3 regions of the Kitasatospora sp. NPDC094016 genome follow, and region 2 is predicted to be linked to each of the others. Evidence: riboswitches for the same ligand, from Rfam matches in the RefSeq annotation. Region 2 holds a riboswitch; each other region holds the start of a gene.
What was found. Region 2 has a riboswitch for cobalamin ahead of ABT015_RS18740 (cobalamin biosynthesis protein). Riboswitches for the same ligand answer to the same signal wherever they lie in the genome.

Region 1 (4,079 bases), on a different contig from region 2:
GAGGTGGCCAGGCGGAAGGACTCGGTGGCCCACGCCAGGTACGCCGGGCGGTCGGCGGCGCGCAGCGGCAGGGTCTCGCGCAGGGCCGGCTCGTCGACCTGGACGACGGCCGCGCCCGCGGCCTCCAGGTCGGTGACCTCGTCGCGCAGGGCGAGGGCGACCTGCCGGGCGGTGTCGCCGAGCGGCTGGTCGTCGCGGACGAAGGACCAGGCGAGCATCGTGACGGGGCCGGTGAGCATGCCCTTGACCGGGCGGTCGGTGAGGCCCTGCGCGTAGCCGAACCAGTCGACGGTCATCGGGTGCGGGCGGGAGATGTCCCCGGCCAGGACCGGCGGGCGCACGTACCGGGTGCCGTAGGACTGCACCCAGCCGTGCCGGGTGGCGAGGTAGCCGGTGAGCTGCTCGGCGAAGTACTGGACCATGTCGTTGCGCTCGGGCTCGCCGTGCACCAGGACGTCCAGTCCGGCCTTCTCCTGGAAGGCGATGACCTCCCGGACCTCGGTCTCCATCCGCTCCCGGTAGGCCGCCGCGTCGATCCGGCCCGCCGTGAGATCGGCCCGCGCGACCCGCAGTTCGGAGGTCTGCGGGAACGAGCCGATGGTGGTGGTCGGCAGCAGCGGCAGGCCGAGCCGGGCGCGCTGGGCCTCGGCCCGCTGCGGGTAGGCCTGGGCGCGGCGGGTGTCGTCGGCGGTGACGGCGGCGGTACGGGCACGCACCGCCGGGTCGTGGGTGATCGGCGAGTTGGCGCGCGAGGCGAGGTCGGCGCGGTTGGCGGCCAGGTCGGCGGCGATCGCCCCCGTGCCCTCGCGCAGACCCCGGGCCAGCAGCGCCACCTCCCGGGCCTTCTGCTTGGCGAAGGCGAGCCAGCGCAGGATCTGCGGGTCGACGTCGCGTTCGGCGGCGGCGTCCAGCGGCACGTGCAGGAGCGAGCAGGACGGGGCGACGTCGACCCGCTCGGCCAGGCCCAGCAGGGTCGCCAGGGTCGCCAGCGACTTCTCCAGGTCGTTGATCCAGATGTTGCGCCCGTCGACCACCCCGGCCACCAGCCGCTTGCCGGGCAGCCCGCCGACGGCGGCCAGATCGTCCAGGTTCGCAGCGGCGGGCCCCGTGAAGTCCAGCGCCAGGCCCTCGACCGGGGCCTTGGCCAGCACGGGCAGGGCCCCGCCCAGCCGGTCGAAGTAGCTCGCGACCAGCAGCTTCGGACGGTCCGCCAGGCCGCCCAGCTCACGGTAGGCGCGGGCGGCGGTGTTCAGCTCGGCCGGGGTGCGGTCCTGCACCAGCGCGGGCTCGTCCAGCTGCACCCACTCGGCGCCGGCCGCCTTCAGATCCGCCAGCAGCTGCGCGTAGACCGGCAGCAGCCGGTCCAGCAGGGTGATCGGCTGGAAGTCCTCGGCGACACCGGGGGCGGGCTTGGCGAGCAGCAGGTAGGTGAGGGGGCCGACCAGCACGGGGCGTGCGGTGTGGCCGAGCGCCAGCGCCTCCCGGAACTCCCCGACGGCCTTGGCCGGGTCCGCGGTGAAGACGGTGTCCGGGCCGAGTTCGGGCACCAGGTAGTGGTAGTTGGTGTCGAACCACTTGGTCATCTCCAGCGGCGCGACCTCCTGGGTGCCGCGCGCCATGGCGAAGTAGCCGTCCAGCGCGTCCGCCTCGACGGCCGCCCGGTGGCGGGCCGGGATCGCGCCGACGGCGACCGTGGTGTCCAGTACGTGGTCGTAGAACGAGAAGTCGCCGGTGGGCACTTCCAGGACCCCGGCCTGGGCGAGCTGCGCCCAGTTCTCCCGGCGCAGGCCGACCGCCGTCTCCCGCAGGGCGTCGGCGGTGACCGTGCCCTTCCAGTAGCCCTCGATGGCCTTCTTCAGCTCCCGGCCCTGGCCCTGCCGGGGGTAGCCGTACACGGTGGCCCTGGTCGCCGCGGCTGCGGACTTCGTGGTCAAGGGACTCTCCTTCGCGAGTCTGGCTCCTCAAGTGCCCGGGGACGGGACGAGAGCGCGAAGGGATGACGAACCGGGCGGCGGCTCACGTCGACGCGTGTGCCCGATCCGCCTGGTATGGTCGCCGACCCGCCCACGAGGTCACCGGGGTATCCGCACGCGGAACGGTCCGCGGGCGGGCAACGGGCAGGTCTTCGGACTCGTGGGCGCACCGGGCCTGTCTGCGTCCGGTACCTACTGGCCATCGCTTCCCAGACCCGTCCCGGGTCCAGTGCGTATGACGGCGGTCGTTCCCACTCACCGCTGCGGGGCAGTCCCGGATTCCCACCGGGTTCCCTCTTGCGACGTCCTGCCTGGCGGACAGGACGAACCAGCTGCGTGGCCAGCTTAGGGGCAAACCACCGGGGCCGACGCGGAATTCACGGAAGCCGTCCGCATGGTGAGACTCCCTCGCCGTCCGCGGTGCCGTTCGCGGTGCCGCCGGCGGTGCCGTTCGTGGTGACTCGTCGACCGTCCGGGGCTTCGAAGCGCACCACGGGCTCGAAGTTGGCGCGGCGGGCCGCGCGGCGCAGGACGGTGAGGACGGCCGGGCCGACGACGAGCACGGCCGTGAAGGTGGTGACGGCCCGGCCGGTGTCCCAGCCGAGCGAGGTGGCGAGGTCGAAGAGCAGGTAGCGGTGCCACTGCTCGGTGAACGGCAGCCCCGGCAGGTAGGCGATGGAACTGTTCGGGTCGGTGGAGAACGGCCAGAAGGAGAGGTTGAGAAGGAAGCCGAAGAGGTACCCGGAGAAGGCCCCGTACGCCGCCAGCATCGCCACCTCCCAGCGCCGCCGCCGGGTTCTCGGCAGGAGCCCGGCGAGCATGCCGACGAACGCGCAGCCGAACATCTGGTACGGCATCCAGGGGCCGACGCCGCCGGTGAGCAGCGCGGAGGCGAACAGCGAGGTGCAGCCGAGGGTGAACCCGAAGCCCGGGCCGAAGACCCGGCCGGCCAGGACGAGGATGAAGAAGACCGTCTCCACTCCTGCGGTGCCGGCGCCGAGCGGGCGCAGCCCGGCGTTGACGGCGGACAGGACGCCGAGCATGGCGAGGGCCTTGGCGTCGATGCCGCCGGCCGCGATCTCCGCGATGACGACGGCGAGCACCAGGATCAGCAGGGCGCCGAAGATCAGCGGCGGGGCGTAGGAGGAGCCGAACTTTCCCGGGGCGACGACGAACGGCCAGGTGAAGGCGACCAAGCCGATGAAGGCGGCCAGGGCCGCGACGACGCGGGCCCGGCCGGGGATTCGGACGGCGCTCACCGGGCGGTCTCGGCGGGCGCCAGGGCCTCGGCCACCTGCCGGGTCGTCAGGTAGGGCAGCGGGGCGAGGATCTTGGCGGTCTGGGGGGCGAAGGTGGGCGAGGCGACGATGACCTGGGCGGTGGGGCCGTCGGCGACGATCTCGCCCTCGGCCATCACCACCACCCGGTCGGCGGTGGCGGCGACGAACTCGACGTCGTGGGTGGAGACGACGACCGTACGGCCTTCGGCGGCGAGGGCGTCCACGATGCCGGTGAGCGCCTCCTTCGCGTGGTAGTCGAGCCCTCGGGTGGGTTCGTCCAGCAGCACCACCCTTGGCGCGGCGGCCAGTTGGATCGCCAGGACCAGGGCCAGCTTCTGGCCCTCGGAGAGGTCCCGGGGGTGGGTGCCGTCGGGGATCCCGGGGGCGAGCCGGTCGAGGATCTGCCGCGCGGTCGGGCCGGCTGTGGTCCGGCCTGCTGTGGTCCGGCCTGCTGCGGTCGGGCCTGCTGCGCCGCGGGCCTCCAGGTCGCTCTGGGCGAGTTCCTGGGCGACCGTCTCCAGGTACAGCAGGTCGGTCGGGGTCTGCGGGACGAGCCCGACGAGCTGCCGGGCCCTGGTCGCGGAGAGCCGCTTGGGGTCCGCGGCCGGCCCGCCGTCGGCTCCGAGGACCCGCACGCTGCCGCCCTGTCGCGGGCCCGAGCCCTGAAGGGCCCACAGGAGCGAGGACTTGCCCGAACCGTTGCGCCCCATCAGCGCCGTGACCTCACCGGCCCGCAGGTCCAGCCCGACCTCCCGGACGGCGGCCACCGGCCCGTACCGGACGACCACCCCCCGGGCGTCCAGCACCCGATCCCCCACCACCGCTG
Region 2 (4,079 bases):
CGTCACTCATGCATACTCCCCAGGTGCCCCGGGCGCCAGGAACGGCAGCGATCCGGCCGCCGGCACCCCGCCCTCGATCAGCTTCCACAGCGCGTCGGTGTCCGCGTGTTCCTCGATCAGGTCGCCCAGCCGGTCCAGCCGGGCCTCGCGCGCCTCGGCGAACGAGGTGTCCGGCGCCGGCACGAACGCCCGTCCCGCCAACGCGGCGACCTCGCGCAGGAGTTCACGACGGAAGCCGTCGTTCTCCAGCGCGCCGTGCCAGGTCGTGCCCCACACCGGGCCGACCCGGCAGCCGTCCAGGCCGTGCCCGTCGTCATCGGAGAAGAACGGTTCGCCCCCCTCCACGGCCACCACCCCGTGGTGGATTTCGTACCCCTCGACCCGCTGCCCGTACGCCGTGCCGACCGGCCGCGCCAGCACCTTCTCGGCGCCGAACCGCACGTGCGTCGGCAGCAGGCCCAGGCCGTCGACCGAGCCGGCCCCGGACTCCACCTCGTCCTCGATCCCGCGCGCCAGCATCTGGTAGCCGCCGCACACTCCGAGGACCGGCAGCCCGGCCGCCGCCCGCGCCTTCAGCGCCGGCTCCAGGCCGCGTTCGCGCAGCCAGGCCAGGTCGGCCACGGTGGCCCGGGTGCCGGGCAGCACCACCAGGTCGGCGTCGGCCAGTTCCTCCGGCCGGGTCACCCAGCGCACCAGCACGCCGGGCTCCTGGGCCAGCGCGTCCAGGTCGGTGAAGTTCGACAGCCGGGGGAAGCGCACCACGGCGACCCGCAGCACGTCCGCCCCGAGCGGGCCGCGGCCGTCCACCCGGTCCACCACCGTGGACAGGTCCAGCGAGTCCTCGGCGTCCAGCCACAGGCCCGGCAGCATCGGCAGGGTGCCCAGCACCGGACGGCCGGTCAGCCCGTGCAGCATCTCCAGGCCGGGCGCCAGCAGCCGCGCGTCGCCGCGGAACTTGTTGACGAACCAGCCCGCCACATGCCGCTGGTCCTCCGCCGACAGCAGTGCCAGCGTCCCGTACATCGCCGCGAAGACGCCGCCGCGGTCGATGTCCCCGACCACCACCACCGGCAGCCCGGCGGCCGTCGCCAGGCCCATGTTGGCGATGTCCCGGTCCCGCAGGTTGATCTCGGCGGGCGAGCCGGCGCCCTCACAGACCACCACCTCGTAGCGGCGGCGCAGATCCGCCAGGCACTCCAGCGACCGTTCCAGCAGGACGGGCTTGCGCTCGCGGTAGTCCAGCGCGCCCACCTCGGCGACCGGCCGGCCCAGCAGCACCACCTGGCTGCGGCCGTCCGCGCCCGGCTTCAGCAGCACCGGGTTCATCGCCGCCTCCGGTTCCACCCGGGCCGCCTGCGCCTGCATCGCCTGTGCCCGGCCGATCTCGGCGCCGTCGGCGGTGACGAAGGAGTTCAGCGACATGTTCTGCGCCTTGAACGGAGCGACCCGCACCCCCTGTCGGGCCAGCCAGCGGCAGATGCCCGCGGTCACCACGCTCTTGCCCGCGTCCGAGGTCGTCCCGGCGACCAGCAGTGCGTTGCTCATGCCCTTCCCTTCCACCGTGTCGTCAGCGAGCGCAGCGCGACGTGCCCCGCGACCGTCGTACCCAGGGCCAGCGCGCCCACCCGCCGGGAGAGCACGCAGGCCCGCTCGATGTCGTCGACCGTCACCGGCCGCAACTCCGCGCCCAGCACCGGCCGGTGCTCCACCCGCTCCCCGTACTGGAGGGTCCCGCCCAGTCGGACGCCCACCGCGCCCGCGAAGGCCGCCTCCGCCTGGCCCGCGTTCGGGCTCGGGTGCGCCGAGCCGTCCCGCCGCCAGACCCGCCAGGCCGTTTTCGGCTGCGGCGCGGCGGCCACCGTGAGCAGCGCCGTCAGCCGGGCGCCCGGCCAGCCCGCCACGTCGTCCAGCCGGGCCGAGGCCCAGCCGAACCGGGCGTACCGCGGCGAGCGGTGGCCGACCATCGCGTCCAGCGTGTTCACCGCGCGGAACGCCAGCAGCCCCGGGGTGCCCGCCAGCGCGCCCCAGACCAGCGCGTTCACCACGGCGTCCGCCGTGTTCTCGGCCACCGACTCGACCACCGCGCGGGCGATCTGAGGCCCGTCCAGCGCGCTCGGGTCCCGCCCGCACAGGTGCGGCAGCCGCTCCCGCGCGGCCGTCAGGTCGCCGGTGGCCAGTGACCGGCCGATGGTGCGCGCCTCGCGGGTCAGCGAGGTGCCGCCCAGCACCGTCCAGGTCGCGGCGGCCGCCAGCGCGGTCCGGCCCAGCGGACGCCGGCCCACCGTACGGTCCAGGGCCGCCGCGCCGGCCGCGACCGCGCCCACGCACAGCGCCGTGTACCCGGCGCCGGCCACCCGGTCGTCCTGCCACACCCGCCGCTCCAGCCGGGTCGCCGCACTGCCGAAGACGGCCACCGGGTGGCCGCGCCGGGGGTCGGCGAAGCGGGCGTCGGCGGCGAAGCCCGCGGCGGCGCCGAGCGCGAACGCGGCGGCGCGGGTCAGCGGGCGCACGGCGGGTTCGGCGGAAGGCCGCGTGGGGTCCGGCAGGGCGGGGCAGCCTGCATCGCGTGCGTGTCCTCACTCAGGGTCCGCGCCCTGGATCGACGTACCGGGGGCGAGAGTCTCCTGGCTTCCGGGTCGGACGCACCCCCGGGCCTTCCAGCGGCTTCTGACGGCCCGCCGTGGCGATGTTCCGAGCGTGCTCCCCGGTGACAGTGGCGGGACCGCGCCGGACTCGCACCGGCTTCCTCTGCATGCCTCCGTTTGGCCCCAGGATCCCATCACGCGGCCGAACCGGGAGTCAACCGAGGTCACGGAGGGGTTGGTCACACCTCGGAGCCCCGTCGCCACCTCCGATCCGCCCGCCCCGCCCGACGCCCCGCCGTGCCTGACGCCCGCCCCGCCCGACGCCCCGCCCGAGCCCCCGTCGTGCCCCGGACGGCCCAGCCCGGTGGCCGCCCGCGCGGCCCCCCGGTGAACTGGTGCCCGAACACCGTCCGCACACCGCCCGGACACCGTCCGGTCCAAGACCAGCAGAGCGGGGAGCGATATGCGTTGGGGAACCGCGGCCGTCGTGGCGGCCGCCGTCGTCGGCGCCGGGGCCGCCGTCCTGGTGATCGGCCGTCGGGCCTCCGAGCGGCTGGTCCACCCGGCGAGCGCCGCCCGGGAGTCCGGCCCCGTCCTGGTGCGGAGCCTCGCCGCGGGCCGGATCACCTTCAACCGCCGCCCCGAGAGCCTGCGCCCCGGCCGCTGGGCCGTGGAATGGGACGACCACGGCCACGCCGTCGTCGAGGAGGTCCTGCACAGCGACGAGAACGGCGTCACCCGCCGCCTCGTCCGCGCGGACCGGGGCACCCTCACCCCCGGCACCGAGGTCCACTTCACCCCCCGCGTCCACCTCGGCGACCCCACCGAGGCGCTCGGCCTCCCCTTCACCGACACCGCCGCCGACGGCGAACTCGGCGCCCTCCCCGCCTGGCGCCTCGACGGCAAACGCGGCACCTGGGTGATCCTCGTCCACGGCCCCGGCGCCGACCGGCAGCAGACCCTCCCGGTCCTCCCCGTCCTCGACCGCCTCGCCCTGCCGGCCCTCGTCGTCACCTACCGGGGCGACCAGGGCGCCCCGGCCTCGCCGGACGGGCTCGGCCACTTCGGCGAGACCGAGTGGCGCGACGTCGAGTCGGCGGTCCGGCTCGCCCTCGACAGCGGCGCCGGCCGGGTCATCCTGTACGGCTGGTCCCTCGGTGCCACCATGGCCCTCCAGACGGCCGCCCGCTCCGCCTGGGCCCATGCCGTCAGCGGCCTCGTCCTGGACTCGCCGGTCCTCGACCTGCCCGCCACCGCCCGCCGCGGCGCCGCCCGGGCCGGCTACACCGGCGCCGCCGCCGAGCTCGGCGCCCTCGCCGCCGAGGGCCGCACCGGCGTCGACCTCGCCGACTTCAGCCGCATCGCCGAGGGCGCCGACCTGCGCGTCCCCACCCTCCTGCTGCACAGCCCCGACGATCAGGTCGCCCCCTTCCGCGCCGCCGAGCGCCTCGCCGCCGCCCGCCCCGGCGTGGTCAGCCTCCGGCCCTTCCCGGG
Region 3 (4,079 bases), on a different contig from region 2:
CTACCTCTGGACCGCCCGCGCCGTCACCCGCTCACCCGGCGGCTGGGGCCGCCCCGGCAAGACCTTCGCCATCGGCCTCGGCTGCGAACTCCGCCACGCCGCACGGCTCGTGTACTCGGCGGGACTGGACCTCGGCGACGTGGCGGCCGCCACCCCGATCGGGCTCGGCTGCAAGGTGTGCGAACGCCCGGCGTGCCCCCAGCGCGCCGCGCCCGCCATCGGCCGGCCGCTGGCGCTCGACGAGCACACCAGCACCTTCGTCCCGTACCCGGCACTACCCGACCCCCGGCGCTGAAGGCCGGGGGCGCAACTCCACTGCCGCGACCGTCTGCGGGCAGACCGCCGGGGGTGTCGACGATCGTCGACACCCCCGGGAACCGCCGGAACCGGGCGGGCGGGTCAGCCGGTCTTCTCGACGCGGGTGGCCCAGCGCTGCTCGACGTTGCTGAAGCGCCAGTAGGCGAGTGCGCAGGCCCAGACGACGACGAACATGCCGACGAGGATGTAGCCGACGTTGTCGAGGCTGATGTCGGCGATCCAGCCGGTGACCGGGTCGGTGAGGTCGAGCTTCTCGTGCAGCACGCCGACCAGTTCGATGGTGCCGATGACGAAGGCGACGGCGATGGACAGGCCGGTGATGGTGAGGTTGTAGTAGACCTTGCGGACCGGGTTGGAGAACGCCCAGTGGTAGGCGAAGTTCATGAAGGTGCCGTCGAGGGTGTCGAACAGACTCATGCCGCAGGCGAAGAGCAACGGCAGGCAGATGATGGCGTACCAGGGCAGACCGGAGGCGGCGCCGGAGCCGGCCATCACCATCAGGGCGACCTCGGTGGCGGTGTCGAAGCCGAGGCCGAAGAGCACGCCGACCGGGTACATCTGGCCGGGGCGGCGGATGGACTTGGTGAGCCTGCCGAGGATGCGGTTCATGAAGCCGCGCTCGTCGAGGTGCTTCTCCAACTGCTTCTCGTCGAACTGGCCGGCCCGCATGGCCTTGTAGACCTTGTAGATGCCGGCCAGGGCGATCAGGTTGAGCGCGGCGATGAGGTAGAGGAAGGTGCCGGAGACGCTGGTGCCGATGACGCCGAGCCACTGGTGGGCGGTGGACTTGTCATCGACCAGGGTGCCGGCGATCTGGGCGCCGCCGGCGACCAGGGCGGCCATCGCCATGACGATGCTGGAGTGGCCGAGGGCGAACCAGAAGCCGACCGAGACCGGGCGCTGGCCGTCGGCCATCAGCTTGCGGGTGGTGTTGTCGATGGCGGCGATGTGGTCGGCGTCGAAGGCGTGCCGCATGCCGAGGGTGTAGGCGGTGATGCCGAGGCCGACGCCGAAGGCCTGGTTGCCGATCGTGTAGTGGTTGGGCGCGACGAGCAGGAACAGCATGCCGAAGGCGACCACGTGCATGGCGAGGATGACGCCGAGCAGGCTGGCGGTGCGGACGGTGTCCTGGCGCCGCCAGCGCGGGGGCAGGGGCAGGGCGGATGACGGGGTGTCGTCGGTGAGGGTCATGACGGGCGGCCTCTCCAGCTCCTCGATGGGGGCACCCCCGGTGAGGTCGGGGGAGTCGTGCGCGCCGTGGCCGGTCTCCTGACTGGGGGATGGACAGTTCTGCCCGCGTCCGGGCAGGGCTGAGCGCACCCCGCGGCTCGTCTTCCCGTGCGCCGTACGGCACCGGTGACTGCCCGCAGTGGCTGCGGGCGCGCCGGGGGCACTTCCCGTTCACAGTGGCGAGGGCCGCGCCGGATTGGGCCCCTGAGGAGCTGTCACCGAACTTCCCGAACACCACGGCGGGGAACACCGTAGGGGCTCGGACAGCCAGTCGACAAGGCTGCGCAGTTGCGCATATGTTGCAATAACGCAAAGTGCTGACAAAGCCGTGACGAGGGGGAAGGGCAGCACATGCCCGAGGCAATCGATGCCCGAGCGGTCCAGGCGGCCGCCGCTGCGGTGGCCGACCGTGACCGGCTGCGCTCCGCGGCCGAGCGGTTCGCGCTGCTGGCCGAGCCCGGCAGACTGGCCCTGCTGGCGGCGATGCACGCTGCCGGACCGATCCCGGTCTCCGACCTCGCCGGCGCCTGCGGCATCAGCCCGACCGCCGTCTCCCAGACCCTCCGCATCCTGAGGGCCTCCGGCGTGGTCTCGGCCGAGCGGGACGGGCGGGTGGTCCGGTACCGGCTCCGTGACCCGGGCATCGCCCGTCTCCTCGACGAGACCCTGCCGAGGCGCGCCTGAGCGCGAGCGCCCGCTGAGCGTGCTGTCCCGGTGAGGTCCGGTCGCCTGGTCGGTGGTGCCGAAGGGCCTCCCCGTCCCCCGGCCGGAACCGGGCCGGGGAGGCCGGGGGGCGTCAGCGCTGGGCGGTCAGGGGCGCGTAGGCGTCGGGGCGGCGGGTGGTGTTGAAGGGGAAGAGTTCGAGCCAGTCGTGGCGCTGGTCGAGGTCGAGGTCGGCGACCAGGACGGCGGCCTCGTCGCGCGGTGCCCGGGCGAGCACGCGGCCGTACGGGTCGACGATGAACGAGCTGCCGTAGAAGGTGAGTTCGCCCTCGGTGCCGATGCGGTTGGGGACGACCATGAAGGTGGCGTTGGCGATGGCGTTGCCGGTGATGACCTGCTGCCACAGCGGCTGGGTGTCGAAGCCGGGGTGGCCCGGCTCGGAGCCGATGGCGGTCGGGTAGACGAGCACGTCGGCGCCGGCGAGGGAGTAGGCGCGGGCGAGCTCGGGGAACCACTGGTCCCAGCAGGTCGGCAGGCCGACGGCGGCGTCGCCCACCTCGGCGAGGGGGAAGGCGTCCTCGCCGGCCGGGCCCTGGCGGAACCAGGTGTCCTCGTAGTAGCCCTCGGTCACGGGGATGTGCAGCTTGCGGGTGCGCTGCACCAGGGTGCCGTCGGGGGCGACGAGGATCGCGGTGTTGTAGCCGAGGCCGTCGGGGCCGTCCGGTCCGTCGGCCTTCTCGAAGAGCGAGGCGTGTACGTGGATGCCGTGCTCGCGGGCGGCGGCCGCGGCGAACGCGAAGGTCGGGCCGGTGCGCAGGTCCTCGGGCTCGACGGCCTGCGGGTGGTCGGACTGGCGCAGCACGGCGAAGTACGGGGAGAGCGTGAGCTCCTGGAGGGCGACGAGGGCGGCGCCCTGCTCGGCGGCGAGGCGGATTCCCTCCAGCAGGCCGGCCCGGTGCTGCTCGGGGTCCGCGTGCCAGCGCTGCTGGACGAGGGCGACCCGCAGGGCGGCGCGCCGGGGCGCGCGGGTGCGGGCCGGGGACGCGGGCGGGTTCAGGGCGGTGATCAGGCGCATGGCGGGTCCTCGGGTCATCTCGGGTCATGGTGCCGGAGCAGCGGCCGAAGCCGTGCCGGAACGTTCCGGCACGGGTGACCCTAAGCTGTGCCGGAACGTTCCGGCAAGGGGGTGCGAGGAGCATCGCAGGCGCCCGGACCACGGGTGGCCGCCGGTACTGCGTCTAGACTTCCGGGCTGTGACCAGCCGATCCGTGACCCTGTTCGACGTGGCCCGGGCGGCCGGGGTGTCCAAGAGCACCGCCTCCGACGCCCTCCTCGGATCCGGCCGGGTGGCCGAGGCGACGCGCGAACGCGTCCAGGCCGCGGCCCGAGAGCTCGGCTACCGGCCGAACTCGGCGGCGCGCAGCCTGCGCCGCTCCAGCACCGGGGCGGTGGGCCTGTACCTGCCGCGCACGGCGACCCGCCTCGACTACTACATGAAGCTGGCGTTCGGCGCCGTCGAGCGGGCCCGCGAGGACGGCCTCGACGTGGTGCTGCTGGCCCCGGGGAAGGCGGCGGAGGGCGGGCTGGCCGCCCGGGTCGACGGGCTGATGGTCATCGACCCGGAGGTCGACGACCCGGCCGTGCCCGGCCTGCTGGCCGCCGGCGTACCCGTGGTCACCGGGGAGCGCTACCTCGGCGGCGGGGCCGCGCCCAGCGGATCGGTGGTGTGCGACAACGCCACCTCGCTCGCCGCCCTGCTGGACCACCTCGCGCAGCGCGGCGCACACCGCCCGGCACTGCTGGCCCCCGGCCCGGGATCCGACTGGGCGGCCGCCCTGCGGGCCGCCGCCGCCGACTGGACCGGGCGC

Region 1: linked by a shared signal. The riboswitch ahead of metE (5-methyltetrahydropteroyltriglutamate--homocysteine S-methyltransferase) and the one ahead of ABT015_RS18740 (cobalamin biosynthesis protein) in region 2 are both predicted to bind cobalamin.
Region 3: linked by a shared signal. The riboswitch ahead of nicT (Nickel transporter NicT) and the one ahead of ABT015_RS18740 (cobalamin biosynthesis protein) in region 2 are both predicted to bind cobalamin.

What each region holds. Positions count from the first base shown of each region.
Region 1 covers NZ_JBEOUK010000002.1:89,263-93,341, reverse strand. The annotation lists gene metE (5-methyltetrahydropteroyltriglutamate--homocysteine S-methyltransferase) at 1-1,934, opposite strand, end outside; cobalamin riboswitch at 2,100-2,321, opposite strand; gene ABT015_RS02245 (ECF transporter S component) at 2,351-3,232, opposite strand; gene ABT015_RS02240 (ABC transporter ATP-binding protein) at 3,229-4,079, opposite strand, start outside.
Region 2 covers NZ_JBEOUK010000018.1:47,214-51,292, reverse strand. The annotation lists gene ABT015_RS18750 (putative cobaltochelatase) at 1-10, opposite strand, end outside; gene ABT015_RS18745 (cobyric acid synthase) at 7-1,545, opposite strand; gene ABT015_RS18740 (cobalamin biosynthesis protein) at 1,542-2,510, opposite strand; cobalamin riboswitch at 2,619-2,748, opposite strand; gene ABT015_RS18735 (alpha/beta hydrolase family protein) at 3,049-4,079, shown strand, end outside.
Region 3 covers NZ_JBEOUK010000002.1:106,323-110,401, forward strand. The annotation lists gene ABT015_RS02300 (short-chain fatty acyl-CoA regulator family protein) at 1-295, shown strand, start outside; gene nicT (Nickel transporter NicT) at 400-1,509, opposite strand; cobalamin riboswitch at 1,561-1,802, opposite strand; gene ABT015_RS02310 (ArsR/SmtB family transcription factor) at 1,900-2,232, shown strand; gene ABT015_RS02315 (nitrilase-related carbon-nitrogen hydrolase) at 2,345-3,286, opposite strand; gene ABT015_RS02320 (LacI family DNA-binding transcriptional regulator) at 3,465-4,079, shown strand, end outside.